2 linked regions of the Gluconacetobacter diazotrophicus PA1 5 genome follow. The protein of the gene in region 2 interacts with the protein of the main gene of each other region in a pairwise test. Links are inferred from orthologs where the notes say so. Each region holds a gene or a part of one and is shown on either strand. Other genes may lie near its edges.

What was found.
Region 1: the proteins of GDI_RS05995 (region 2) and GDI_RS03095 interact in binary tests that used the Escherichia coli proteins (3 or more experiments, as listed by UniProt). The link is inferred for Gluconacetobacter diazotrophicus PA1 5 from one-to-one orthologs.

The regions. Positions count from the first base shown.
Region 1 is NC_010125.1:656,594-668,307, forward strand. What follows is about bases 5,303-8,138. They hold GDI_RS03095 (Nramp family divalent metal transporter), read left to right. Parts: upstream 5,303-5,987; coding sequence 5,988-7,289; downstream 7,290-8,138. Other genes in these bases: mntR (manganese-binding transcriptional regulator MntR), read right to left, coding at 5,303-5,754; cbiB (adenosylcobinamide-phosphate synthase CbiB), read left to right, coding at 7,294-8,138. Outside these bases: GDI_RS03060 (efflux RND transporter permease subunit), read right to left, coding at 1-1,999; GDI_RS03065 (hypothetical protein), read right to left, coding at 2,274-2,789; GDI_RS03070 (cupredoxin domain-containing protein), read left to right, coding at 2,893-3,234; GDI_RS03075 (FTR1 family iron permease), read left to right, coding at 3,236-4,051; GDI_RS03080 (iron transporter), read left to right, coding at 4,071-4,592; GDI_RS03085 (hypothetical protein), read right to left, coding at 4,605-5,177; more of mntR, read right to left, coding at 5,242-5,302; more of cbiB, read left to right, coding at 8,139-8,280; bluB (5,6-dimethylbenzimidazole synthase), read left to right, coding at 8,280-8,930; GDI_RS03110 (tautomerase family protein), read right to left, coding at 8,932-9,162; GDI_RS03115 (N-acyl-D-amino-acid deacylase family protein), read left to right, coding at 9,396-11,285; GDI_RS03120 (LysR family transcriptional regulator), read right to left, coding at 11,287-11,714. UniProt on the Escherichia coli protein: H(+)-stimulated, divalent metal cation uptake system. Involved in manganese and iron uptake. Can also transport cadmium, cobalt, zinc and to a lesser extent nickel and copper. Involved in response to reactive oxygen.
Region 2 is NC_010125.1:1,258,722-1,270,598, reverse strand. The notes cover bases 8,879-11,877. They hold GDI_RS05995 (nucleotide exchange factor GrpE), read left to right. Parts: upstream 8,879-10,061; coding sequence 10,062-10,694; downstream 10,695-11,877. Other genes in these bases: dnaK (molecular chaperone DnaK), read left to right, coding at 10,901-11,877; GDI_RS06000 (response regulator transcription factor), read right to left, coding at 9,072-9,782; GDI_RS06005 (stimulus-sensing domain-containing protein), read right to left, coding at 8,879-8,928. Also shown: GDI_RS06045 (Crp/Fnr family transcriptional regulator), read left to right, coding at 1-82; GDI_RS06040 (AI-2E family transporter), read right to left, coding at 127-1,353; pyrroloquinoline quinone precursor peptide PqqA, read left to right, coding at 1,610-1,690; pyrroloquinoline quinone biosynthesis protein PqqB, read left to right, coding at 1,810-2,733; pyrroloquinoline-quinone synthase PqqC, read left to right, coding at 2,730-3,479; pyrroloquinoline quinone biosynthesis peptide chaperone PqqD, read left to right, coding at 3,476-3,772; pyrroloquinoline quinone biosynthesis protein PqqE, read left to right, coding at 3,769-4,887; GDI_RS06010 (TonB-dependent receptor), read right to left, coding at 4,930-6,954; more of GDI_RS06005, read right to left, coding at 7,291-8,878. UniProt on the Escherichia coli protein: Participates actively in the response to hyperosmotic and heat shock by preventing the aggregation of stress-denatured proteins, in association with DnaK and GrpE. It is the nucleotide exchange factor for DnaK and may function as a thermosensor.

The sequences.
Region 1 (11,714 bases), 600 kb from region 2 along the record:
CGACAGCCTGTCCCTCATGATTGACGGCCAGCGCGATGTTCCCCGGCGTGGTCTGGCTGACCACCTGCAGCGGGACCATGGTTTCGGCGCCCGTCGAGACCGCCGAACCGTTCGATGCCGAATGGTCGCCCGCCAGCGTGTTGGCGATCTGGTTGGTGAAGGACGCGGCACTCTGCGCCGCGGCCGTGGTGGCCGTGGTGGCCGTCGCCAGCGGCACGCGGATGGTGTTCGCCTGGGTGCCCCCCTGCGCCGTGCCGCCCGCGACACTAACCCACACCTGGCGGAGCGAGGCTGGGTCCTGCCAGAAACGGGGCGCGGCCTCCATCACCACGCGATACTGGTGCAAATGATTGTAGATGATCGAGGCCGGGCGCTGGCCGTAGGCATCATACAATGTGTTGGCGATCAATTGCGGCGTCAGTTGCGTGCGGGCCCCCGTGTCGCGGTCGATCGCGACATCCAGCGCCAGGTCGCCCAGCAGCACGTCGGACGACACGTCCGCCAGTTCCGGCTGCGCGGACAGGGCGGTGACCAGCTTCTGCGTCCAGTCGTACAGCGCGGCCGTGTCGTTGCCCTGCAAGGTATATTGATACCCAGCGTTGCTGGGCCGCGCGCCGACGCGGATCGCGCTGCGCAGCAGCGCGTGAGAACCGTGCCCCGGCATGAAATGCGACCGGCGGTTGAGATTCCCGATGGTGGTCGAAGGCGGATGGCCGCGCTTCGACTTGTCGGGCAGGACGATGAACAGGTTCCCCTGGTTCGACGACCCGCGCCGCGCAGCGCGGCCTCGAAGGGGGGGATCGCCCTTCTCCACGTGGCGGGTGACGTTTTCCAGCACCACGATGGCATCATCGACAACGAAGCCGGTGGAAATCGTCAGGGCCATCAGCGACATGTTGTCCAGCGAATAGCCCAGCAGGCTGATCACCCCCAGCGTGCCCAGGAACAGCAGCACCGTCAGCACCACCAGCACCACCGACAGGACCAGCGTCATGCGCGTGTCGGCCAGCGACGCGCGGATGGTCATCGACCGGTCCATGAAGGTCTGCATCCGGATCGCCGCCGGCAGGCCGGCCTCCAGTTGCGGCATCTCGGCATGGATCTGGTCCAGGGCCTGCACGATATTGCCGCCGGCCTGCATGAAGACCTGCACCACGATGGCCGGCTTGCGGTTGTAATATCCCGCATTGCGCACGTCCTCGACCCCGTCCACCACCTGCGCCACGTCGGTCAGGCGTACGGCGCGGCCGTTGCGATAGGCGATGACCAGGTCGCGATAGGCCTGGGCGTCGCGGGCCTGGTCGTTGGTCTCCAGCGTCAGGCGCTGCCCGTCCTGGTCGATGAAGCCCTTGGGCGTATAGGCGTTGGCCGAGGCGAGGGCGGCGCGGATGTCCTCGAACCCGATCCCGAACTTGTACAGCGCCTGCGGATCGATCTCGACCCGCACGGCGGGCAGCGCGCTGCCGCTGAGCTGCACCAGCCCCACGCCCCGGACCTGCGACAGGCGCGGCAGGATCAGGCTCGACGCCTGGTCGTAGACCTGCGGCAGCGGCATGGTGTCGGATGTCAGCGCCAGCAGCAGGGCAGGCGGGTCGTTCGGGTTCGCCTTGGAATATTGCGGGTTCTGCCGCAGCGTCGTCGGCAGGTCGGCGCGCGCGGCCTGGATCGCGGCCTCGACATCGCGGGCCGCGCCGTTGACGTCGCGCGACAGCGCGAACTGCAGGGTCAGCCGGACCGGGCCTGTGCTGGATTGCGACGTCATTTCCTCCAGGCCCGCGATTTCGCCCAGATGGCGTTCCAGCGGTGCGGCGACCGAACTGGCCATCTGTTCGGGCGAGCCGCCGGGTTCCTGCGCCTGGACCTGGATCACCGGAAAATCGATGTTCGGCAGGTCGGCGACCGGCAGGGTCAGATAGCCGACGACGCCGCACAGGACGCAGGCCAGCGTCAGCAGCGTCGTCGCCACCGGCCGGCGGATAAAGAGGCCCGTCACCGACATGTGCGGTTTCCCTGCCCCGGGAAGGCCATCCGGCGCCGGGGGGCCGGACGCGGGTACTGCACCGTCATGTTGCCCATGGCCGCATGGTCCGCAAGGGCGCCACGTCCGTCCAGGGAAAGCGGCCTAAAATATTCCCAACACGAATGCGCGGCGGGGGATGTCATGCGGGCGCACGCCCGCTTGATCCGGAACCGTCATGACCGTAGGGCGGGGGCGTGATGACCCTTCGGCGATGCTATCTTCTGCCGTGCGTGCTGGGCGCGGCCCTGCCGCTTTACCGCAGGAAGACCTTGGGCACGCCCTCGCTGTTCAGGCACGACAGGACGATCACCCCGGTCCACAGCAGCAGGGACGCCACCGCCACGACCCGCGAGCGCGGCAGCCCGGCCGGCCGCCCCCCCATCGACGGCTGGTAGATCCGGCGATGGACCAGGGCCACCAGCCCCAGCGCCAGCGCGATCAGCAGCAATTTGGGCGACAGGTAGCCGCGGCTGCCGATGCGGACCGGGTCGTAGAAGAACAGCGCCACCCCACTGACCATCGCCACGCCGAACATCCAGTGGACCCATGGCATGATCAGCCGGGATACCGCGCCCAGCGTGGCCTGTCCGTTGCGGCGGAACAGGGCGAAGTCGAAGATCATCTCTATGCCGAAGAAGCCGGACATGCTCAGGATGTGGACGATCCGGACCAGATAATGCACCGGCTGCATCCAGTAATGGTACATCCGGCTGTCGAGTGCCGTCAGCACGGAGTAGGGCAGGCGCATGAAGGCAAAGGGATGATACATCGGTGTCTTCCGAATGGACGAATCTGTTCCGCATAGCATGTTGAGTTGACAATGCGAACCAGTCGCGTTAGCCGCAGATCATATTTTCCCGATGGATCCGCCCATGCGTGCCGTGCCGTCCCTGATCCTGCCGCTGTGCCTGTTCGTATGCCTGGCCCGGCCGGCGGCGGCGCAGGACCCGTACCGCCTGGTCCTGAAGGACCATCATTTCACGCCGGACCATCTGGACGTTCCCGCCGGCCAGCGATTCCTGATCACCCTGTCCAACCAGGACGACACGGTGGACGAATTCGAAAGCTACGACATGAAGTTCGAGAAGATCGTCGTCCAGGGCGGCACGATCACGGTTCATGCCGGCCCGCTGCATCCCGGGACCTACAAGTTCTTCGACGACTACCACCCGGACAGTGCCGTGGGTACCGTCACGGCGCAAGAGGGACACTGACATGCTGGGCAGTCTGCTGATCGTCTTTCGCGAGGTGATGGAAGCCGGGCTGATCGTCGGCATCGTGCTGGCCGCCACGCGCGGGATCGCCGGGCGCGGGCTGTGGGTGGCGGGCGGCATCGGGGCGGGCGTGCTGGGGGCGGCCGTCGTCGCCGCGTTCGCCGGGGCGCTGTCGCAGTCGCTGTCCGGCAACGGGCAGGATGTGTTCTCGGCGTCGATCCTCTGCCTGGCGGTGCTGATGCTGGGCTGGCACATCGTGTGGATGGCGCGGCACGGGCGCGAAATGGCGCGCGACATGCAGGCGGTCGGCGCGGCGGTGGCCCGCGGCACGCGCTCGCTGCCGGCGCTGGCGGTCGTCGTGGCCGTGGCGGTCCTGCGCGAGGGGGTGGAGGTCGTGCTGTTCCTGTACGGGATCGCGGTTTCCACCGGGGCGGGCCTGGTGCCGATGCTGACCGGCGGCCTGCTGGGCGTGGCCGGCGGCTGCGCCCTGTCCTGGGCGCTGTATCGGGGGCTGGTGGTGATTCCGCTGCGGCACCTGTTCAGCGTCACCGGCTGGCTGGTGTCGATTCTGGCCGCCGGCATGGCCAGCCAGGCCGCCGCCCTGCTGGCGAATGACGACCTGATTCCGGCCATGGGCTACGATATCTGGGATTCGTCATGGCTGTTGTCCGACGGCAGCATGGCGGGGCGTGCCGCCAAGGCGCTGATGGGCTACTCGGATCGTCCGACCGGCGTGCAGATCGTGGCATGGCTGGTGACTTTGCTGGTACTGGTCGTGGCGGGGCACAGGATGCGCCGCCAGCCTGCCCGTGCGTGACCGTTCAGGAATGGAAAAGATGACTGCCAGATTTCTTGCCGCTTCCGCCCTTGCCGTCACGTTGCTGGGGGTGGCCGCGCCCGCCCTGGCGCGGGAATATCCGATCGGCGGCCCGGTCTATGCCCATGACATGGAAATCGCCGCCAATTACCTGGTGGGGATCGAGGTCGCGCCGATGATGGCGGGCATGCCCACCGGGCCCGATTCCATTCACCTGGAAACCGACATCCACGCGACGGCCGACAATGTCTGGGGCTTCCCCGACGGGGGCTGGGTGCCGTACCTGACCGTCACCTACACGCTGACGCGGGCCGGCAGCCCTTGGAAGCAAACGGGCACGCTGCACGCCATGACCGCCAAGGACGGCCCGCATTATGCCGACAACGTCCGCATGGACGGCCCCGGCACCTATACGGTCGTCTTCCGCTACGGCTCGCCGGAGGCGAACGGCTTCATGCACCACGTGGACCAGGAAACCGGCACCCCGGGATTCTGGGCCCCGTTCGCCGAATCCTTTACCTTCGCCTACCCCCAGAAATAGGACCCGGCTGCCCTAGCCGGGGGTGGCGCCCCGGGCGGGGCCCGAGAGATGCAGCGTGATGCGCATCGCCTCGGCGGCCAGGCGGGCGCCGCGGGTCGTGGTGGCCAGGTCGATATCGACCAGGTTGTTGTTTTCCAGCAGCTTGCCGCCGCGTCCCAGGCCCATCGTCGCTTCGCCCTGCACGGCCCAGTAGGTGCCCTCGAAATCCCGCAGCCGCGTCAGGTTGCGCACGGTTCCGTGGCCCTCGATGTGCGAGAAGCCCACCCCGACCAAGCCGCCGCCCTTCAGGGTGAAATCATAGGTCTGGCCACCATAGACCAGGCGTCCCGTCCCCCAGGCATAACCCGCGCCGACATCGATCTCCTTCATCGAGAACGTGATCTGCCCGGTGGCGGCTGCCGCGGCCGCCTCGTTCGGGGTCATGCGCGCGGGCGCCGTGGCCATGGCGGGAATCGCGCCCGGAACGGTGGTGGACGGCGGCGCGGCCCGGGCCGGCGCATCAGCCGCGAGAACGCCCCAGATCGCGGCAACGGGGGCCACGGCAAGGGCCCCCAGCGTCAATCTGGCGGACAGGATCTGCTTCACTTCATCCTCCTTGACGCATGCCTGGCTGGCCCGTCGTCCCTACTCAAGCCCGGCGCGACGGATTTTACAACGTGCCAGTTGGCGGCGTGGGGTCCCGTGATGCGGTACGGTGCAGGAATCCGGCCAGTCCGGCATCGATGGCGCGCTGGAAAGCCGCCAGAGTTTCGGCGCCGACATAATGTTCCATGCCCTCGGCATCGATGCGCGCGGTGTCGGCACTGATCCCCAGCGCGCGCAGGAACGCCTCGACCACGCGGTGGCGGGCGCGGCTGTCCTCGGCCATCTTCTGCCCGGACTCGGTCAGGAAGATGCCGCGATAGGGACGGCGCGTCACCAGCCCGTCGCCGGTCAGCCGGCGCAGCATCTTGGCGACGGTCGGCTGCGACACCCCCAGCCGGCAGGCGATATCGACCTGCCTCGTCTCACGCCCCTCGGCCAGCAGGTCGTCGATCAGTTCGACATAATCCTCGACCAGCGCCGTGCGCCGTGCCTCGCGCGCCTGGCGGAAGCCTTCGGACTGGATGTCGGGATCAGGCATGGGCGCGACCGGCCTGCGCGCCGCGCGTGCGTTCTTCACCTGCCGGAACTCCCCATCTGCTCGTCATCGCGCCCGCAGGCGCCGGACCTGCTTCAGCAGGACATCTATACCGCAACCGCACCGGCCTCAATTCCGGTCCGGGGCGACGGGCGGGCATGCAAACCGACGTGAGCATATACCAAATGGCCTGCGCCACATCATATAGCTTATTGCATATTCTCATCCTCCGCCCCTACGCTGGACGGGCTTCCTCCCCCTTGGTGTGCCGCCCGATGCCCGATCCATTCGCCAGCCTGGCCGAAGCCCATGCCTCGGTCCACGTTCCGCCCGGCGCCACCGGCTGGCGGCGGCTGATGGCCTTCGCCGGGCCGGGATACATGGTATCGGTCGGCTATATGGACCCGGGCAACTGGGCCACGGACCTGGCGGGCGGGTCGGCGTTCGGATACCGGCTGCTGTCGGTCATCATGCTGTCGAACCTGATGGCCATCCTGCTGCAGGCCCTGTCGGCCCGGCTGGGGATCGCCACCGGGCGGGACCTGGCGCAGGCGTGCCGCGACCGGTTCCCGATGCCGGTCACCATCGCGCTCTGGCTGGCGTGCGAGGCCGCGATCATCGCCTGCGACCTGGCGGAGGTCATCGGCACCGCGATCGCGCTGCAATTGCTGTTCGGCCTCCCGCTGCTGCCGGGCGCCATCCTCACCGGCCTGGACGCCGCCCTGGTGCTGATGCTGATGAACCGCGGATTCCGCGTGCTGGAGGCCTTCGTGATCGGCCTGCTGGTCATCATCGCCGCGTGCTTCCTGGTCCAGATCCTCGCGGCGGCCCCGCCCGTGGCGGCGGTCCTGCGTGGCCTGGTTCCGACGCCCGCCCTGCTGACCGACCCGGCCATGCTGTATGTCGCCATCGGCATCATCGGGGCGACGGTCATGCCGCATAACCTGTACCTCCATTCCTCGATCGTGCAGACGCGGGCCTATGACCGGTCCGAGGCCGGGCGCCGCGACGCGATCCGCTGGGCCACCTGGGACAGCACGCTGGCGCTGATGATGGCGCTTTTCATCAATGCCGCGATCCTGATCGTCGCCAGTGCCGCCTTCCATGGCAGCGGGCATCGCGACGTGGCCGATATCGGGCAGGCCTATCGCCTGATCTCGCCGCTGCTGGGGCTGGGCGTGGCCTCGACGCTGTTCGCCGTGGCGCTGCTGGCGGCGGGGATGAATTCGACCGTCACCGGCACCCTGGCCGGCCAGATCGTGATGGAGGGATTCCTGCATGTGCGCCTGCCGCACTGGGCGCGGCGGCTGCTGACCCGGGGACTGGCCATCGTGCCGGTGGTGGTGGTCACGGCGCTGTACGGCGCGGCGGGCACGAACCGGCTGCTGGTGTTCAGCCAGGTGGTGCTGTCGATGCAATTGCCCTTCGCCGTCATTCCGCTGGTCTGGTTCGTCGCCGATCGGCGGATGATGGGCTCCTTCGCCATCTCGCGCGGGTTCGCGGCCCTGTCATGGCTGGTCGCCCTGGTCATCCTGGCGCTGAACGGCAAGCTGCTGTGGGACATGGCGACGGGCTGATCCGATGCCGGATGCTTCCTTGTCCGCGACGCTCAGCGTGGCCGCGCTGGCGGCGGTGATCGAATGGCGCGTCGGCTATCCCGCCCCGGTCTTCGCATGGATCGGCCACCCGGTGATGTGGATCGGCGCGCTGATCGGCCGGCTGGACCGCCTGGGCAATCGGCCCGGCTGGTCGTCGCCCGGCTGCCGGGCGGCGGGGTTCGCGGCCCTGGCGATCGTGGTCGCGGTGCCGGTCGGCCTGGCCTGTGGGGCGGTATGGCTGATGGACCGCGTGCTGCCGCGCGGCCTTGCGATCCTGCTGCAGGCGGTGGCCGCCGGCACCCTGGTCGCCCAGCGCTCGCTGCACGACCATGTGGCCGACGTGGGCACGGGGTTGCGCGGGGGCGGGCTGGCGGGTGGCCGGGCGGCGGTGGGACGCATCGTGGGGCGCGACACGGCGGGGCTGGACCGCGCGGGCATCGTGCGGGCCGCGATCGAAAGCCTGGCGGAAAATTTCTCGGACGGCGTGGTGGCGCCGCTGCTCTGGACGGCGCTGCTGGGCCTGCCGGGCGCGGTCTTCTACAAGGCCGTCAATACCGCCGACAGCATGATCGGGCACCTGACGCCCCGCCACGCCGCCTTCGGCTTCGCCGCCGCGCGGCTGGACGACGGGATCAACCTGCCGGCTTCGCGCCTGTCGGCGCTGTGGATTTTCCTGGCGGCGCCGCGCGCGCGGCGGGGGGCCGTCTGGCGGGCCCTTCGGGACGACGCGCGGCACCATCGCTCGCCCAATGCCGGCTGGCCCGAAGCCGCGATGGCCGGCGCGCTGGGGCTGCGCCTGGCCGGTCCGCGCCTCTATGGCGGCGTGCGGGTGCAGGATGCCTGGATGGGCGACGGCACGCCGGATGCGGATATCGGCCATCTGGACCGTGCGCTGGTCCTCTATCGCCGGGCCTGCCTGATCGAACGGATCGTCATCGTGGCCCTGGCGGTGTACATAACGGTCCTGTGATGACCGAACCCGATCCCCGCCCCGCGTTTTCCGACGATTTCCGCGCCCAGCTCGACCGCCTGTTCGTCTGGCGGCGCGACGTGCGGCATTTCCGGACCGACCCGGTGGACCCTGCCGTGCTGGACGGCCTGCTGGCCACCGCCTGCCTGGCGCCCTCGGTGGGGCTGAGCGAACCCTGGCGCTTCATGCGGGTCGATTCCCCCGCGCGCCGGGCGGCGGTCCGGGCGGAATTCGCGCGCTGCAACGCCGACGCGCTGGCGGCGCGCACCGAGGAAGATGCCGCCCGCTACGCCACGCTGAAACTGGCCGGGCTGGATCGCGCCCCGCACCATGTCGCGGTCTTCTGCGACGCCGACCCGGCGCAGGGCAGGGGCCTGGGCCGGCTGACGATGCCCCAGACCACGGTCTGGTCCGCCGTCATGGCCGTCCATACGTTCTGGCTGGCCGCCACGGCGGCGGGCCTGGGGGTGGGGTGGGTGTCGATCCTGGACCCGCAGCAGATCGCCCGCATCGTGGATGCCGATCCGCGCTGGACGTTCCTGGCCTATCTCTGCGTCGGCTACGCGCAGGACCCGTCGGACAGTCCCGAACTGGAGCGGCGGGGCTGGGAACGGCGCGACCCCGCGCGGCGGGCCTGGATCGTCCGGTAAATCAAAGCGGATCGTACCCGGGGCGCTTGTACAGCGTGCCCGGGCCGCCGAGGATATCGGGCTTGTAGACCGCCTCGACCCAGTCCTCCGGCGTGATTTCCTCGATGGAGACCGAAACCGCGCGCTCCGCACAGGGCGCGCTGGCCATGACGGCCTGGGCGACGGCTTCCGCGATCGTTTCCTTCTGATGTTCCGACTTTCCCGGCTGAAGCTTGATGATCACATGCGGCATCGGCCTGTTCCTCTCTCTTTTCGTTTGCATCCAAGGTATCGAGTTCGCGGAAATCGTAATATCCGGTCGCCGGAATCCTTCGCGCGATCCTATTGAAACGTCGACGGTATCATTGATTCTGGAACTTGACTGGTCCCGGGTTGTTATAATCAGGCAGGCAGGGCGACAGAGCAGCGATCACATCTGCGATATGCTCGTTATTTTTTATCCGTCGTCCGCTCTCGGAGACAAATATGGCGGATATCGTTTATCGTAATGGCATTCTTTTCGATGGATCCGGAGGTGCTCCCCTGATTTCCGACGTGGCCGTAACCGGTGACAGGATCACCGCGATCGGGCCAGGCCTGGCGACGGACGAAGGGACGACCGAGATTGACTGTCGGGGTCTATGGCTGATGCCGGGGCTGCTCGACATCCACACGCATCTCGACCTGGAGGTCGAACTGTCCCCCGAACTCCCCGAAGTGGTGCGCCATGGTACCACGACGGTCGTGATGGGCAACTGCTCCATCGGGGTGATATACGGCCATCAGCGGCGCGACGGCGAGGACCCGATCGTGGATTGCTTCGCGCGCGTCGAGAACATGCCGAAAACCGTTCTGGGCCGGGTTGCGGATACCTGCACATGGACAGATTCGGCGGGTTATCTCGATCATCTGGAAAGCCTTCCGCTCGGCCCCAATGTGGTGCCGTTGATCCCGCATTCCATGCTTCGGATCGAAGTCATGGGACTGAACCAGTCCGTGGGCCGTCGGCCCACCCGGCAGGAACTTTCCCGCATGGAGCGGCTGCTGGACCTGGGAATGTCCCAGGGCTATGCGGGATTTTCGACCGACGCGCTGCCGTTCCATTTCCTTGCCAACGCGCCGAACAAGAAGAAAAAGATCCCGACGCAATATGCCGGGTTCAAGGAATTGTCCCGGCTTACGTCGGTCGTGCGCCGCTATGGCCGGGTCTGGCAGGCGACACCGTCCAAGGACAATATCCCGGCTGTCGTGCGCAGTTTCCTGCTGACCAGCGGGCGTCTTTACGGCCGGCCGCTCAAGACGACCGTGCTGGCGGCGCTTGACCTGCGGACCAACCGGTCGGCCGTGTCGCTCTGCCTGCTCCTGTCCGCGATCCTGAATTCCAGGCTGCTGGGCGGGGTATTCCGTTTTCAGGCCCTGTCGTCGTCCTTCCGGATCTGGAGTGACGGCGCCATCAACCCGATCGCGGACGAGATTCCGGAATTGAGGGCCCTCAACGAGCTGGAACTCGCCGACCGCCAGGGCCGTGCCCGTATCCTGAACGATCCCGCCTGGATCGAAGCGTTCCGGAAGATGTGGGTGAAGGGAAAAAAGGGCTGGTCGCTGGCCCGGCTGATGCGGCGGCTCCGTCTGGAGGACGTCGTCCTGACCCGGCGGCTGGAAGACATGGTCGTGGCCGAATGCCCGCTTCCCCACTGGGCCGGCGAAACCTTGGCGGCCCCCTGTCGCAGGCTTCGAACCGCCCAGGCATCCAAGGGTCGACGGGGGGCGGCCAATGACGCCGAGGCGGCATTCTTCGCGGGATTTCCAGATCCGATCCAGGATGACGCGGACTTCCTTCTGCATCTTCTGCGGGAATGGGATACGGATTTGCGGTGGGAAACGACCATCGCCAATCGCGATGAAGCGACGGTCAGGAAACTCCTGTTCCACGACCAGACGCTGCCCGGTTTCAACGACAGCGGCGCGCACCTGGCCAATATCGCGTTCTATGACGGCAACCTGCGGACGCTGAAAATGGCGCAGCGGGAGGGGTTGCAGCGGGTTTCCCTGGCCGTCCATCGGCTGACCGGGCTTCCGGCGGAATTCTTCGGGATCAAGGCGGGGCGGGTGCGTGTGGGCGCACAGGCGGATCTCTGCGTCGTCGATCCCGTGGCGCTCCAAAAATGGAATCCGGAAAGCACCTATCACTTCATCGACCGTCGGCAGTTCGGATGCAGGCAGGTCGTCAATCGCCCGCAGGGTGTGGTGCGGAACGTGATGATCGCCGGCAGGATGGCCTGGGCGGATGACCGATATGCGCCCGAGTTCGGCCAGCATGCGTACGGGCGCGTCGTAAGGGCGAAGGACCATGCGCGGGAGTGCGATCCCGTGTGACTCAACCTACCGGGTTCGGCGTTCCCGGCGGCTCCTGGCCGATAAGCTTCAGCAGGGCCTCGGCGGCCGGGCTGCGATAGCGCTCCTTATGTCGCAACCCGTAGAACGACCGCGCGCCCAGCGCCTGCGGCACGGCGTGCACCGTGCCGGCCTGTAACGCCGGGGCCACGACCAGCGAGGACAGGGCCCCGATCCCGGCCCCCGCTTCGATCGCCGTCCGCACGCTTTCGTTGGAGGGCAGGACAAGACTGATGGTCAGGTCTTCGGGTTCGATCCCGAGGTGACGGAGGTGCTGCTCCAGCGTCGAGCGCGTACCCGATCCGGGCTCCCGCATCACCCAGCGGGCGGCCCGTAGCCATGCCCGGTCGACCGTCCGGGGCAGGCACGGATCGGCCTGGATGATGGTCAGGCGATCTTCCCCCAGCGGCC
Region 2 (11,877 bases):
CCTGATCACCATCGGCAAGGGCCACACCGTGCGCATCACCGCGATGGAGCGGCTGGAATCCCTGGCCAGCGGCAATAGCTGAGAGGCTGCCTCTGAACGGCTGGTCCGGGCGCCTGCGGCTTTCCGCTATTCGGTTTCCTGTTCCCGCCGGGGAATGATCGCGGACTGTACGGTGCGTGCGCGGGTCGGGCCGCCGACAACGTGGCCGATCGGGGTCAGGACATCGACATGGTCGCAGATGATCTTGAACACCGCCAGCATCGGCACCGACAGGAACGCCCCCCACACGCCCCACAGCCAGTCCCAGAACATCAGCGAGCCCATGACCAGCACCGGATTGAGGGTGAAGCGCCGGGCCAGCACCATCGGCGTGATCGTCTCGCCTTCCATCAGGTGGATGCACAGATACACCGTGGGCGGCAGCAGCGCCTGCAGGGCCGACGGAAAGACGAACAGGCTGACGACGAAATAGATCACGATGCCGGTCAGCGGCCCGATGATGGGAATATAGTTCAGCAGGAAGGCCAGGACCCCCCACAGCAGCGGGTTCGGCATGCCGAACACCCAGCATTGCAGCATGTTCGCCAGGCCGACCAGCACGTTGATGATCGTGATGGTGGTCAGATAGAGCGAGACATTGCGTTCGATCTGATAGGCGATCTGCACCGCGCGGCGCTTGTCGGCGAAGGTCGGCATGATCTCGACGAACCGGCGCAGCAGGCTGTCGCCCTGCGCCAGCAGGAAGAACAGCATCAGCATCATGGTGAAGAGCTGGCCCACGAAGGCACGCGTGCCCAGCAGCACGCTGGAGCCGAACGTGCCCAGCCCGCCGCCCGGCGACGACGAGGGCGCCAGCAGCACCACCTGACCGCCGCCACCGCCCCCTTGCCGTCCGCTGACGACGGACAGGAAATTCTCGATCCGGTCATTGGCCGCCTGGATCATCTGGATCGGGCGGTGCAGGACGGCCAGGTGCGTCTGGAGGGCGGCCATGGTCTGCGGCGCGCGCGCGATCCAGCCGGCGGCGGGTACCGAGATCGCGGTGCCGATCGCGCCCACCACCCCGAACACGCCCAGGATCAGCACCAGCGCCGACAGCGTCTTGGGCAGGTGCAGCCGCGTATGCAGCACCCGCATCGGCGCCGACAGCAGCAGGTTGACCACCAGCGCCAGCACGATCGGCAGGATGATCGCCGCCGCGAAATACAGCGTGTAGAAGACCGCCAGGACCGTGAGGATCAGCAGGCAGATGGTCTGGGGATCGAAGCGGCTGCGACGCACGACCTCGGCCGCGCGCTGCTGCTGATGTGCCTCGAACATGTCGGCATCGTCCAGATCGGGTACAGGCGGCATGGCCCAGTCTCGCCCACGGCAGTCGGGTCGCCGGATGGTCCCGGCGCCGTCGGTTTGGGCGTAGTCCGCCGCCACCCCGGGCGCAAGGCACAAGTCGCGGCGGCATCGGTGCCACGCGTTGCGCGCAACCGACGAGGGAAATCCCCGCCCTCTCGCCCATGACGGCGATTTGGCTTGAAACCGGCCGCGAACGGGTTTCAGATCTCCGATGAATGCGGGGTTTCCCGCCTTCATCAGCCAGAAGACGGAGGATATGATGGCCTGGACTGCACCCAAGATCACCGAGGTTCCGCTGGGCGCGGAAATCAACAGCTACGTCTGCGGCCAGAAGAAATAAGCCGCATCGCGCCGCCTGCCTCGCGCGGGCGGCGCTTTTTCCCTGGCGGGGCCTTCCCCCTTGGTCCACCCCATGAGGGGTCTTCGACCGCGTCGCGATATGCTCTGGACTTCTCCGCCATGATCGACCTCATCGTTCTCGGCGCCGCGGCGGGCGGCGGTTTCCCACAATGGAATTCCAACGCCCCGGCATGCCGGCGCGCCCGGGCGGACGATCCGGCGGCGCCGTCCCGCACCCAGGCTTCGATCGCCGTCAGCGGGGACGGCGCGCACTGGTTCGTCGTCAACGCCTCGCCCGACCTGCGGGCGCAGATCGGCCAGACCCCGGCGCTGCATCCAAGGCACGGCCTGCGCTCGACCCCCATTGCCGGCGTGATCCTGACCGGAGGCGAGGTCGATACCGTCACCGGGCTGCTGACCCTGCGCGAACGCCAGCCCTTCACCCTGCTGGCGACGCCGCCGGTGCTGGACCTGCTGGACGCCAATCCGATTTTCGAGGCGCTGGACCGCAGCATCGTCCCGCGCGTGCCCCTGGCGCTGGACCAGCCCTTCGCCCTGGCGCTGCCCGACGGCACGCCCGCCGGGCTGACGATCACCCCCTTCGCGGTTCCGGGCAAGGTGCCGCTCTATGCCGAGAGCGGGCCCGATCCCGCCGCCATCGTCGAGAACGGCGAGACGATCGGGCTGGCGATGACCGACGGCGTGCGCCACGCCTATTTCATTCCCGGCTGCGCGCGCATGACCGGCCCCCTGCGGGCGCGCCTGCGCGGCGCGGACCTGGTCTTCTTCGACGGCACGCTGTGGACCGATGACGAGATGCTGCGCGCCGGCGTGGGACAGAAGACCGGACAGCGCATGGGCCATATGTCGGTCAGCGGTGACGGCGGGACCATCGATGCGTTCGCGGACCTCGACGTCCGGCGCAAGGTGCTGATCCATATCAACAATTCCAATCCCCTCCTGCTGGCCGACAGCCCGGAGCGCCAGGTCGCGCACCAGGCGGGGTGGGAGGTTTCATTCGACGGCATGAGGATCACGACATGACTGGCTCGCCCCTGTCCCCGCCCCTGTCCCCGGACGAACTGGAGGCGGCGTTGCGGGCCATCGGTGCCGCGCGCTATCACAACCTGCATCCTTTCCACCGCGCCCTGCATGACGGCAGGCTGAACCGCGCGCAGGTGCAGGCCTGGGCGCTGAACCGCTATTATTACCAGAGCCGCATCCCGGCCAAGGACGCCACCCTGCTGGCGCGGCTGCCGACGGCGGAACTGCGCCGGGAATGGCGGCGGCGGCTGGTGGACCATGACGGCGACGCGCCGGGCACCGGCGGCGTGGCCCGCTGGCTGAAGCTGACCGACGGGCTGGGGCTGGAACGTGCCGAAGTCGAATCGCTGAAGGGGCTGCTGCCCGCCACCCGCTTCGCGGTCGACGCCTATGTCGACTTCGTGCGCGACCGCTCGATACTGGAAGCGATCGCCTCCTCGCTGACCGAACTGTTCTCGCCCACCATCATCAGCGAGCGCGTGGCGGGCATGCTGCGCCACTATGATTTCGTGACGCCGGAGACCCTGGCCTATTTCCAGCCCCGGCTGACCCAGGCGCCCCGCGATTCCGATTTCGCCCTGGCCTATGTCCGCGACCATGCCCGCACGGTGCAGGAGCAGCAGGCCGTGCTGGACGCGCTGACCTTCAAATGCGACGTACTGTGGTCCATGCTGGATGCGCTGGATTACGCCTATGTCTCGCCCGGGCGCATCCCGCCCGGCGCCTTCCGGCCCCTGCCGGCGTGACCGACGCGCCCCCCCGGGATCGGAATGCCGAGCAGGCGGTGATGCGCTTCATGCGCGGCACGCGCCTGCAGCATGACCGGGTGCGCGACCAGTGGGTGATCCAGGCACCGGAGCGCGCCTTCATCGCCGATCCGGTGGCGACCGAAATCCTGCGCCTGGTGGACGGGCAGCGGCCGGTGTCCGCCATCATCGACGATCTGGCCGCCCGGTTCGATGCGCCCCGTCCCGTCATCGCCCGCGACGTGCTGGCGCTGATCGCCGAGTTGACCGACCGGCAGGTGCTGACCACATGACGGCCATGCCTGCCGCCGCCCGCCCTGCCGTTCCCCCGCCGATGAGCCTGCTGGCCGAGCTGACGCATCGCTGTCCGCTGCAATGCCCGTACTGCTCGAACCCGCTGGCACTGGATGGGCGCGAGGGCGAGCTTTCGACCGCCGAGTGGCGTCGCGTCCTGGACCAGGCGGCGGAACTGGGCGTGCTGCAGGTGCATTTTTCGGGCGGCGAGCCGATGGCGCGCGCCGACCTGCCGGACCTGGTGCGTCATGCCGCCGGGCGCGGGCTGTATACCAACCTGATCACATCCGGCGTTCTGCTGACCGAAGCGACGTTCCGTGCGCTGGCCGACGCGGGACTGGACCATGTCCAGCTTTCGTTCCAGGACGTCGATGCCGCGCCGGCCGAGACGATCGGCGGCATGAAAGGCGCGCAGGCGAAGAAGCTGGCCGCCGCGCGCATCGTCGTGGCGGACGGCATGCCGCTGACGCTGAATTTCGTCATCCATCGCGGCAATGCCGCGCGCATTCCCCGCATGCTGGACCTGGCGGTGACGCTGGGCGCCCGGCGGGTGGAAATCGCGCATACGCAATATTACGGCTGGGGGCTGGTAAACCGGGGCGCCCTGATGCCCACCCGCGCGCAGTTGGACGAGGCCACCCGCGCGGTCGAGGATGCGCGGGCGCGGCTGGGCCCGGCGCTGGCCATTGATTATGTCACCCCGGATTACTATGCCGACCAGCCCAAGCCGTGCATGGGCGGGTGGGGGCGACGCTTCGTCAATGTCTCGCCCGCCGGGCGGGTCCTGCCCTGCCATGCCGCCGAGACGATCAAGGGCGTGCCCATGCCCGACATCCGCGCTGCCGGCCTGGGCGAGATCTGGGCCGACGCGCCGCTGTTCCGCCTGTTCCGCGGCACGGACTGGATGCCCGAACCCTGTCGCGGCTGCGACCTGCGCGAGCAGGACTGGGGCGGCTGCCGCTGCCAGGCGCTGGCCCTGCTGGGCGACGCGGCGGCGACCGATCCGGTCTGCGCCAGATCACCGGCCCATGCGCGGATCACCGAAATCCTGGACAGCCTGCCGGACACCCCGCCGCAGCTGGTCTATCGCCGCTTCGGCAATACCCCGGTCTGATATCGTCTTCTGTCTTCCGAAAAGGAACAGAAACCATTCCCGTCAAAGGTTACAGGACACCCGCCCCCCAATGAAGCGCGGCGCGCCGGGAATATAGAGATAGGTCGTCGTCGCCTGACCGCCCGAGGTGTAATACTGCCGGTTCAGGATGTTCGACGCATAGAGCGTGACCTGCCAGCGGTCCGAGGCCGGGCGGAGCGTCACATGCGCGCCCAGCAGGAAATAGGGCGGCAGGCGGTAGAACCCCGTTCCGCCCGGTGTCATGGCCTGGGCGCCGCGATAGACCCAGTTGGGCCCGAATTCCACGGCGTAGCGCGGGTTGACGGCCTGGCGCCAGTCGAGCTGGCCGTTGAGCGTCAGTTTCGGCTGGCCGTTATCCACGCCCGAGAAATTGTCGTTGATCGCCTTCCACACGCCATGCTGCGCGTAATAGGCGTTCGTCTTGGCGCGATTGACGGTCGGGAAGTCCTGGAACGTGCCGCGCTGCCAGCCGAAATTCTGCGTGACGAACACATGGCGGAGCGGGTGCAGGTCGATCGTCCCCTCGAACCCCCAGCTTTCGGATTTCGGCACATTGGTCAGTTGGCTCAACGGCCCGTAATCGGGGATCAGGATCGTACCGAGGATCTGCTGGTTATGGAAATCGTTGTAGAAGGCGGCGGCATTGATCCGCAGCACGTTGGGAATCGGGTCGCTTTTCAGCCCCAGTTCATAGGTCAGCACGCTCTCGGGCTTGAACGGCGCGAGCTGCGCCTGGACCTGGGTGTTGTTGGCCGTGAAGCCGCCGGGTTTGAAGCCCTTGCTCATCTTGTAATAGAGCAGGACGCTCTTCGTCGCCTGCCACGATACGCCGACCTGGCCCGCGAACTGCGCCGCCGCCGTGCTCTCGCCGTGGAAATCCAGCGTGCGGCCGCCATAGATCCGCGACGTCAGCCCGGTGATCGCGCGGTCGTCGATTTCGTGCAGAAGCCCGGTGAACAGCGTCACGTTCCCCGGCAGGCGGTAGCTGACATGGCCGAATTCCGAGGTCGCTTCCTGGTTCAGGCCGAAACTGGAATCCTGCATGTAGCCGCGCGCCGGCAGGTAGTCCGTATAGTCGAAATAGAAGCTCTGGTTCATGCGCGAACGCTGGTAATAGGCACCCAGCACCCATTGCAGCCGGTCCTGGGCGTTCGTGTTCGACAGGCGCAGTTCCTGCGTGAAACTGTTGGCGGCGATCGTGCGGTAGGCGTCCGCCTGGGCGGCGGCGGTGGCGTCCTGGTCGGTATACTCGCCCTCGCGCTCGGTCTCGAAGGCGCTGACCGAGGTCAGGGTCACGGGGCCGAAATCATGCGCGACATGCAGGTCGGCGCCCCAGAACCAGTTGTCCTCGCTGGGCTTCAGCCCGGCATTGCGCCCGATCAGGTTCGTGAAGGCGTTCTTCGCCGACCATTCCGTCTGCGTCCAGCCCACGGCTGGGATCGGCGTGGAGCCGATCAGGCGGGCGATCGGGACGCCGCCCACCACCTCGCTCTCGTCACGCACCACGTGGCCGGACAGCAGAACCGTGGTGCGGGAATCCGGCGTCCATTTCAGCTTGGCGCGCAGGGCCCAGCTATCGGCGTCGCCCAGATGGGCGCCATTCAGCGGATCGGTCTGCCAGCCGCCGCCCTGGTTCACCTGCGCGGCGACACGGAAGCTGAACCCCCGCGCGATCGGGCCGGAGACATAGGCCTCGCTGCGGCTGCGGGCGTAGGAGGCCATGTCCTGGCTGGCGCCGAAATGGAAACTGTCGGTCGGGTCGTTGGTGCGCAGCTTCACCTCGCCGCCGGTGGTCGACTGGCCGTGCTCGGTGCCGACCGGGCCGGGGGTGACGGTCACGTCCGCCATGTCGAACATCAGCCCGGACGCCATGGTCGAATAGGGATAGGCCACATCGTCCACATAGGTCACGACCGGGCCCATGTTGTTCTGGGTAAAGTCGTTGAAGCCCAGGCCGCGCAGGTAGAAATTGGTCGAGGCCGTGCCGTTGATGCTCTGCACCGTCAGGTTCGGCGCCACATATTCCAGGCCGCGCAGGTCCACCACCCCCCGCTCGGTCAGCCGCTCGGCGGATACCCGCGTGTCGGAATCCGGCAGATGCTGGATCCGGCAGATGCTGGGCGCTGGCGTGGGTGAAGGCGCGGCGGATGCCGCTGGCCTCGATCAGTTCCGGCGCGGGCAGGGCCTTGCGCGGCGCGGGTTTGGCCGTCGCCTTGGTGTCCGGCTTCGCGGGGTCGGCCAAGGCGGGCGCGCAAGCCAGCACTATGGCGGAGGCTCCAGCCATCATCTGACGCGTTGCGCAGGAGATTCGTTCTTTCCTGAAAAAAAGAACCGACAGACTTCTGTTCATTTGGGGGCTGTGTGCGGGGACATTCGGGGTCTTTACCCCACGACGCGCGGCAGCGTCACCACAAAGCGCGCACCCACCACGCGGCCGTCCGTTCCCACCCTGTTTTCGGCGCGGATGGTACCCTTCAGGGCCTCGACGATCTGGCGGCTGATGGACAGGCCCAGCCCGGAATGCTGGCCGAAATTCTCGGTGGTCGGCCGTTCGGAATAGAAACGGTCGAAGATGCTGTTCAGCTTGGCGGCGGGAATGCCCGGGCCCTCGTCCGCCACCGCGATGTCCACCATGCCCCCGGCGGCGGGCACGGCGCTGAGCGTGATGCGCCCGTCGGGCGGCGAGAACGAGATCGCGTTGCCGATCAGGTTGCGCAGCACCTGGACCAGACGGTCCTCGACCGCCTGCACCGTCAGCGACCGGTCGGCGGCCGTGACGCTGATCGCCAGGATCGGCTGGCCGGGTGCGCGCGTGGCCTGATGGATTTCCGCCAGCACCGACAGGATCGGCACCACCCCCACCGGTTCGGTGCGCGTCCGCGACAGTTCGGCATCGACACGGCTGGCGTCCGAAATGTCGGTGATCAGCCGGTCCAGCCGGCGCACGTCGTCATTGATGATGGACAGCAGCCGCCGCTGGCGGTTCAAATCCTCGATCCGCACCAGGGTTTCGATCGCCGAGCGGATGGACGACAGCGGGTTCTTGATCTCGTGGCTGACATCGGCGGCGAACCGCTCGATCGCATCCATGCGCGCCCACAGGGCGCGGGCGCTGTCCTGCAGGGCGCGCGCGACCTCGCCGATTTCGTCGCGCCGTGCCAGCAGGCGCGGCGGCACCGTGTCGGACCGGCCGTGGGATTCGCGGATGACGTGGGCCGACGCCGCCAGCCGCAGCAGCGGCCGCGCGATGGTCAGCGACAGGTACCACGACAGCAGCACGGTGATGGCCAGCGCGATCAGCACCAGCGACAGGATCGACGAGCGCACCGCGAACAGCGAGCGATCGACATCGCGGGCCTGGCGCGTCAACTGGATGATGCCGATGGTCTGCCCGTCATGCATCACCGGTTCGGCCACCGTGACGATCAGGTGGCGGTTGGCGGTCCGGCGGATATAGGGGGGCATTTCCGGCGTCGACTGCCCGTCGGCCCCCATGACCGGCTGGACGCTGGGATCGGTATCCGGCGTATCCAGCGTCACGATCCGCGCACCCGACAGCGTCGGCAGCAGCGACAGCAGGCGGTCATAGAACCGTTCGGCGAAGCCGGCATTCGCCATGGCCCCGGCGGCGCGGTCGTCGCCGTCATCGGCCGCGACGGGCGAGGGCAGGGGCTGGCTTTCGATCTGTCCGCGCGTGCCGCGATGCAGGACCGCGGCCTGTTCCACCCGGCTGTCGGCCACAAGCTGGCCGTCGGGTGCGAACAGGCGGGCATGGGCGGCGGGGCTGGGCTCGGTCAGGCGCAGCAGCAGCGGCCGCGCCAGCGGGGCGTCCAGGATCGGGTCGCTGCCCCGGCCGGACACCACGGCGCTCTGCCCCAGCGCGCCGGCATAGATGCGCGCCTGTTCGCGCAGGGCGGTGACCTCGGCCTCCAGCAGGCTGTTCTGGAACTGGTTCAGATACAGCAGCGTCAGGGCCAGCAGCATCAGCGGCAGGGCGTTGACCAGCAAAATCCGCCGCATCAGCGGCGAGACGAGGCGCGTGCGGTATTCGTGATAGGCCGACGCCGCGTCGTGGGTGCGGATTTCGGCAGCCGGCGCCAGCAGTCCGCGAACCCAGGCAACAGGATCGGGCAGGGGCAGGACCCTGTTGCCGATGCGCAACCTTATTCCTCCTTGTAGCGGTAGCCGATCCCGTACAGCGTCTCGATCTGGTTGAAATCGTCGTCCACCTGGCGGAACTTCTTGCGCACGCGCTTGATGTGGCTGTCGATGGTGCGGTCATCGACATAGATATTCTCGCCATAGGCAGCATCGATCAGCTGGTCGCGGGACTTGACCAGGCCCGGCCGCGCCGCCAGCGCCTTGACCAGCAGGAATTCCGTGACCGTCAGCTGGATGTCCTTGCCGCGCCACAGGCACTGGTGGCGGGTTTCGTCCAGCGACAGGTCGCCGCGCACCAGGCTGCCGGCGGCCGCCTGACCGCCCGGCTCGCCCCGGGTGGCCTCGTTCCGGCGCAGCAGGGCGCGGATGCGCTCCAGCAGCAGCCGCTGCGAGAACGGCTTGGTGATGTAATCGTCCGCGCCCAGGCGCAGGCCCATCAACTGGTCCACCTCCTCGTCCTTCGAGGACAGGAAGATGACCGGCAGGTGCGAGCGGGTGCGCAGGCGCTGCAGCAGTTCCATCCCGTCCATGCGCGGCATCTTGATGTCCAGCACCGCCAGGTCGACCGGGCGGGTCATCAATCCGTGCAGCGCGCTTTCGCCGTCGGTATAGGTGCGGACGTTGAAGCCCTCGGCCTCCAGCGTCATCTGGACCGACGTCAGGATATTCCGGTCGTCATCCACCAGGGCGATCGTATGTTTCGTCGGCTCCATCGCGGCGTTTCTCGCTCCTTGCCTGGCCGGGGGCGGCCTTCGCCCCAGCATAGCGCCAGCCGGATCACGCTGTCATGGCCGCAGCCCATGACCATCCATCCATGTTCCGGCCGGGACCGCGTCCCGTTCCACCCGCATGGCGGGGGAAACCCGCACAAACGTCATATCGGCGATGGCCGTGACGCCTTGTCCAACGGCGCGCGCTCACCTACTTCAAAGGGCATGAGCCACGATACAGACCCCACCCCCGTCGCCGACTCTCCGAGCGGAGAGGCCGGCATGTCCCCTCCCGGCCCGTCGTCCGGCCACGACCAGGATACGGCCCACGCCGGGGCGAGTGATCCGGCCGGTGCCGGCCACCCGCGCATCCAGGAGCTGGAAGCCGCGCTGGAGGAAATGCGCGAGAAATGGCTGCGCTCGGAAGCCGAGATGCAGAACCTGCGCACGCGCACCAAGCGCGAGCTGGAGGACGCGCGGCAATATGCGACGCAGAAATTCGCCCGCGACGTGGTCGAGGCCGCCGAGAACCTGAAGCGCGCGCTGGCCAGCCTGCCGCACGCGACCGAAGGCGAGGACAGGCTGATCGCCCGCATGCGCGAGGGGATCGAGAGCACCGAGCGTTCGTTCATGGGCATCCTGGAACGCCATGGCATTTCCGCCGCCGACCCGGCCGGCACGCCGTTCGACGCCAACCACCACCAGGCGATGGCCGAGCAGCATAGCGACGAACACCCCCACGGCACCGTGATCCAGGCCTGGACGCCCGCCTGGACGCTGCATGGCCGCCTGCTGAAGCCCGCGATGGTCGTCGTGTCCAAGGGCGCGGCGGCAGGGACCCAGCCGGCCGCCGCCCAGGCAACGGAATCCGGGACGTACAGCGACCCGACATACGGCAACAAGGCCGACGGCTGACCCGGCGACCGCCGGAACGTGCCCGCCCGCCCCTGTTCCGCAGGATGGCCCCTTGAAACGAACGCCGGGGCTGAATACATGCGAAACAGGTTCGGCGATGTGGGCGGATGTGGTGAAACAGTCCGCGCGACCCGCCAGAACGACAAGAGTTCTAGGGTCCCTTCCGGTGCTTCGGGCCGGTCCGGACCGCTGACAGGAGAAGATATATGAGCAAGGTTATCGGTATCGACCTCGGCACGACCAACTCGTGCGTCGCCATCCGCGAAGGGGACGAAACCCGCGTCATCGAGAACAGCGAAGGCGCGCGCACGACCCCGTCGATGGTCGCCTTCGCCGACAACGGCGAAATGCTGGTCGGCCAGTCCGCCAAGCGCCAGGCCGTCACCAACCCCGCCAACACGCTGTATGCCGTCAAGCGCCTGATCGGCCGTCGCTATGACGACCCGACGGTGACCAAGGACAAGGCGCTGGTCCCCTATTCGATCGTCGCGGGTGACAACGGCGACGCGTGGGTCGAGGCGCAGGGCAAGAAATACGCGCCGTCGCAGATCGCCGCCTTCGTGCTGGGCAAGATGAAGGAAACCGCCGAGGCCTATCTGGGCGAGCCGGTGTCGCAGGCCGTCATCACGGTTCCGGCCTACTTCAACGACGCGCAGCGCCAGGCGACCAAGGATGCCGGCCGCATCGCCGGCCTGGAAGTCCTGCGCATCATCAACGAGCCGACGGCCGCGGCCCTGGCCTATGGCCTGCAGAAGAAGAACGGCGGCACCATCGCGGTCTATGACCTGGGCGGCGGCACGTTCGACGTGTCGATCCTGGAGATCTCGGACGGCGTGATCGAGGTGAAGTCCACCAACGGCGACACGTTCCTGGGCGGCGAGGATTTCGACGCGCGGGTCATCAGCTATCTGGCCGACGAGTTCAAGCGCGAGCAGGGCATCGACCTGCGCGCCGACAAGCTGGCGCTGCAGCGCCTGAAGGAAGCGGCGGAAAAGGCGAAGATCGAGCTGTCCTCCTCGAAGGAGACCGAGATCAACCTGCCCTTCATCACCGCCGACGCCTCGGGCCCGAAGCATCTGGTGCTGAAGCTGAGCCGCGCGAAGCTGGAAAGCCTGGTCGACGACCTGATCCAGCGCACGATGGAGCCCTGCCGCGCCGCCCTGAAGGACGCGTCGGTCTCGGC